DNA from 2 places in the Acidovorax sp. GW458-11-26-14-TSB4 genome. Region 2 is predicted to be linked to the other one. Evidence: riboswitches for the same ligand, from Rfam matches in the RefSeq annotation. Region 2 holds a riboswitch; the other holds the start of a gene.
The links. A riboswitch is a leader RNA that binds a small molecule or an ion and turns the genes downstream of it on or off. The one in region 2 is predicted to bind glycine.
Positions count from the first base shown of each region.

Region 1: it holds a riboswitch for glycine, as region 2 does, so the genes downstream of both, AC07X5_RS16610 (D-amino acid dehydrogenase) here and gcvT (glycine cleavage system aminomethyltransferase GcvT) in region 2, are expected to answer to the same signal.

Region 1 is NZ_JBWKYR010000007.1:138,168-140,554, forward strand. It holds gene AC07X5_RS16610 (D-amino acid dehydrogenase) at 1-1,242, opposite strand, end outside; glycine riboswitch at 1,349-1,458, opposite strand; glycine riboswitch at 1,464-1,553, opposite strand; gene AC07X5_RS16615 (YXWGXW repeat-containing protein) at 1,636-2,055, opposite strand; gene AC07X5_RS16620 (YXWGXW repeat-containing protein) at 2,184-2,387, opposite strand, start outside.
Region 2 is NZ_JBWKYR010000028.1:3,622-6,008, reverse strand. It holds gene AC07X5_RS29345 (TRAP transporter large permease) at 1-1,097, shown strand, start outside; glycine riboswitch at 1,104-1,194, shown strand; glycine riboswitch at 1,208-1,332, shown strand; gene gcvT (glycine cleavage system aminomethyltransferase GcvT) at 1,383-2,387, shown strand, end outside.

The DNA of each region.
Region 1 (2,387 bases), on a different contig from region 2:
CTCGGGCGCCAGCCCGCTCACGATGCGTGCCACCGACTTGCCCGAGCCGCAGGCATGCGTCCAGCCCAGCGTGCCATGGCCGGTGTTGAGGAACAGGTTGGCCAGTTTCGTCTTGCCGATCAGCGGCACATTGCTCGGCGTGGCCGGGCGCAGGCCGGTCCAGAACTGGGCCTGGCTGGCATCGCCGGCGCCCGGGAACAGCTGCTCCACGCGGCGCACGATGGCCTCGCAGCGCACCTGGTTCAGGTCGCGCTGGTAGCCATTGAGCTCGGCCGTGCCGGCGATGCGCAGGCGGTCGCCGCGCTCGCTGGTGTAGCGCGAAAACACCAGCTTGTACTCGTCGTCCGTGAGGCTCACCTGGTAGGCCATGCTTGCATCCTTGACCGGCATGGTCACCGAATAGCCCTTGGCCGGGTAGATGGGCAGGCGGATGCCCAGCGGCTGCGCTAGCAGCGGGCTGAACGAGCCCATTGCGAGCACGAAGGCATCGCCGTGCACGCGCTCGAAGCGGCCTTCGGCGTTGGTCACTTCCACATGGTCGATGCGCCCGCCGGCCTCGCGCAGCGCTGTGATGTGGTGGCCCAGGCGGAACTGCACGCCCGCCGCCTCGCACAGGCGCGCCAGCTCGCGCGTGAAGGCATTGGCATCGCCCGATTCGTCCTCGGCCGTGTAGGTGGCCCCCGCCAGTTGCGGGCGGATGTGGGCCAGTGCGGGTTCGATGCGCACGGCCTCGTCGGCGCTCACCACCTGGCGTTCGCATCCCAGGGCGCGCATCTGCTCGGCCGGCGCCAGGGCGCCGTCGAACTCCTTCTGGCTGGTGTAGAAGTGCAGGATGCCCTGCGTGCGCTGCTCGTAGGCGATGCCCGTGGCGGCGCGCAGTTGCTGCAGCGTGTCTCGGCTGTAGGTGCCCAGGCGCACGATCTGCTCGATGTTGTGGCGCGTGCGTGCCGGCGTGCAGTTGCGCAGGAAGGACAGGCCCCAGAGCCACTGGCGCATGTCGGCGCGCAGGCGGAACAGCAAGGGGGCATCTTCCTTGCCCAGCCACTGCAGCACCTTGAGCGGGGCGCTCGGGTTGGCCCACGGCTCGGCGTGGCTCACCGAGATCTGGCCGCCATTGGCAAAACTGGTTTCCGCGCCGGGCGCACCCTGGCGGTCGATGACGGTCACCTCATGGCCGAGCTGTTGCAGGAAATAGGCCGAAGTCACGCCGAGCAGGCCGGCACCAAGAACGATCACACGCATTTGAAAGCCTTTGAAAGGGCAATCACCGGGCGGCGGCGCGTGTGCAGCACGGCGCCGGAGCGCAATGTCCGGAGCACGCAGCAGGCACGACGCATGTCGCCCGGCTGCCGCTCCCCCTGTCCTTGGTACCTGAGAGATTCACCGCGGGCCCCTCATGGGCTGCGGCTTGCTCCTTCGGTGCGCTGCATGGTGCAGCGGCTCTCCAGACGGCCTTGATGATGATGGATGGTGCAGTACGGGACCTGAGCGTGCATGGGAGTTTGCGCCTTCGGTGAGATGGCTGTCGCCACCTGCTCTCCTGCGGTGTCCATTCTAGGGCGCAGAAAGACGAACGCCGCAGCTAATGTGCGGCGTTCGTTGCTGATAAAAGGCCAGGCGCTGGCCCGTCAGGCGTCAGTTGCGGCGGGGGTTGTCAGGGTTGCTGTCGCGGCGGTTCGACACACCATCGCCATCGCGGTCCCTGTCGTTGCGGTTGGAAATGCCGTCACCGTCACGGTCCCAGCCGCCACGGCGCATTTCCCAGCGGCCATCACGTTCTTGCCAGGTGGGCTGGCGGTAGGCATAGCCGGGGCGGGCCTTGACCCAGTGGCCGGCCACCCACACATGGCGCCCGCCACGCCAGTCCCAGTGGCCTTCTTCCCAGACCATGCCGCGGCGCGGGGCAGGCACCGCTTCACGGCGGGGTGGGGGTGGGGCGGGGATCACCTGGCCGGACTGGATCACCACCGTCTGTGCAACGGCCACAGGGGCAAAGCTGCCCAGGGCCAGCGTGCTGGCGATCAGGGCGGCGGCGGAAATGGTTTTGTAGGTCATGAGTGACTCCTTTTTCAATGTTGTGGTTTCGCCTCTGTATGGTGGCGAGGCCGGGGCGCGGGGTCTGTAGGCGCCGCGCCTCGCCGCCTGTAGGCGTGTGGGGCCGCTCTCGGCGGCCTCGGCCACCATCAGTTGCGATACGGGTTGTCCGGGCGGCGGTCGTGGCGGTTGGGCACGCCGTCACCATCGCGGTCCCAGCCGCCGGGGCGCATGTAGTGGCGGCCGCCACGCTCTTCCCAGCGCGGCTCGCGGTAGTAGTAGCCCGGGCGGGCCTTCACCCAGTGGCCGCCGATCCATACGTGGCGGCCACCACGCCACTCCCAGTGGCCGGG
Region 2 (2,387 bases):
TCCTGGCGGGCAATCTGATGGAGACCGGTGGCATCTCGCGCCGGCTGGTCGAATTTGCCAAGAGCATCGTGGGCGGCGTGCAGGGCGGCCTGCCCATGACCTGCGTGCTCACCTGCATGATCTTTGCGGCGGTGTCGGGCTCCTCCGTGGCCACCACCTTCGCCATCGGCGCAATCCTGATTCCGGCGCTCATCAAGCATGGCTACCCCACCAGCTACGCGGCAGCGCTGCAGGCTACCAGCGCGGAGCTGGGTGTGATCATTCCACCCTCCATCCCCATGATCCTCTACGGCGTGAGCGCCGAGGTGTCGATTGGCGAGCTGTTCATCGCCGGCTTCGGCCCGGGCCTGCTGATCAGCTTTGCGCTGATGCTCTTCGTGTGGGCCTACTGCAAGTGGAAGGGCTGGGGCAAGAACGATGGCGAAGGCCGTATGCCCTTCGGCAAGGCGACGCTGCAGGCCGGCTGGGCGCTGCTGATGCCGGTGATCATCCTGGGCGGCATCTATGGGGGCGTGTTCACGCCCACCGAAGCATCGGCCGTGGCCGTGTTCTATGCGCTCATCGTGGGCATCGTGATCTACCGCGAGATCAAGCCCAAGGACCTGTTCGCCATCCTGCGCAAGTCGGCGATCTCGTCGGCGGTGATCATGTTCATCATCGCCAACGCCGGGCTCTTTGCCTTCCTGATCACGCGCGCGGGCGTGCCGGACGCCATCGGCCGCTGGCTGGAATCGGTGCTGCAGTCGCCGGCCATGTTCCTGCTGGGCGTGAATGCCGCGCTGTTCGTGATCGGCATGTTCATCGAGACCAGCGCCGCCATCATCGTGCTGGCGCCCATCCTCGCCCCGGTGGCCATGCACTTCGGCGTGGACCCGGTGCACTTCGGGCTGATCATGGTGGTGAACCTGGCGTTGGGCATGATCACACCCCCCTTCGGCGTGAACCTGTTCGCGGCCTGCACGGTGGCGCGCATATCGCTGGACCGGATCATCAAGCACCTGCTGCCCTTCGTGTGCGTGATCCTGGTGTGCCTGTTGATCATCACCTACATTCCGGGCATTTCGCTCGCGCTTCGCGACCTGGTGTATTCAAAGTAGTTAGAATCGCCAACGTCAGGAGAGAGCCTTCCTTGAGAAGGCCGCCGAAGGCGCAGGGACACCCCGAACGCTCAGGCAAAAGGACTGGCAAGCGCCTGCAGGGATGCAGGCGTTCCCTTGCTGGAGAGAGGTGGCCGCGCAACTCAGCGCAGGCCATCCACCGAAGGAGCAAGCCGCAGCCGCCAGCCAGGGTGGTGCGGTGAATCTCTCAGGTAAAGCGGACAGCAGGGCAAATCCCGCAATCCATGCATGGGTTGCGGCTTTCATTTGCCCGGAGTCCGCCCCATGTCTGCCCCTGCTGCCCCCCTGCTCACCACGCCGCTGAACGCCCTGCACCTGGAGCTGGGCGCCCGCATGGTGCCATTTGCCGGCTACTCCATGCCTGTGCAGTACCCCGCAGGCCTCATGGCCGAGCATGTGCACACCCGCACCGCAGCCGGCCTGTTCGACGTATCGCACATGGGCCAGCTCAAGCTCATCGGCCCGGACGCTGCCGCAGCCTTCGAGACCCTGGTGCCCGTGGACGTGGTCGACCTGCCCGTGGGCAAGCAGCGCTACGGCCTGCTGCTAACCGACGAAGGCACCATCATCGACGACCTGATGTTCTTCAACCAGGGCAACGGCACGCTGTTCGTGATCGTCAACGGCGCCTGCAAGGTGGGGGACATCGCCCACATCCAGGCGCGCATCGGCCAGCGCTGCGAGGTGCAGCCCATGCCCGACCACGCCCTGCTGGCGCTGCAGGGCCCGCAGGCCGTGAACGCCCTGGCGCGCCTGGCTCCCGGCATCGAGCAACTGGTGTTCATGACCGGCGGCAGCTACACCATTGCCGGCTGCGACTGCTTCGTCACGCGCAGCGGCTACACCGGCGAGGATGGCTTCGAGATCTCGGTGCCCGCGGCCCAGGCCGAGACCCTGGCGCGCGCGCTGCTGGCCCAGCCCGAGGTCAAGCCCATCGGCCTGGGCGCACGCAACTCGCTGCGCCTGGAAGCCGGCCTGTGCCTGTACGGCAACGACATCGACACCACCACCACCCCGCCCGAGGCGGCGCTGAACTGGGCCATCCAGAAGGTGCGCCGCACCGGGGGCGCACGCGCAGGCGGTTTCCCCGGTGCCGACAAGGTGCTGGCACAGATCGACAACCCCGCCAGCCTGCCGCGCAAGCGCGTGGGGCTGGTGGCGCTGGAGCGCGTACCCGTGCGCGAGCACACCGAATTGCAGAGCACCGATGGCCAGAAGATCGGCGAAGTCACCAGCGGCCTCTTGGGCCCCACGGTGAACGAGCCCGTG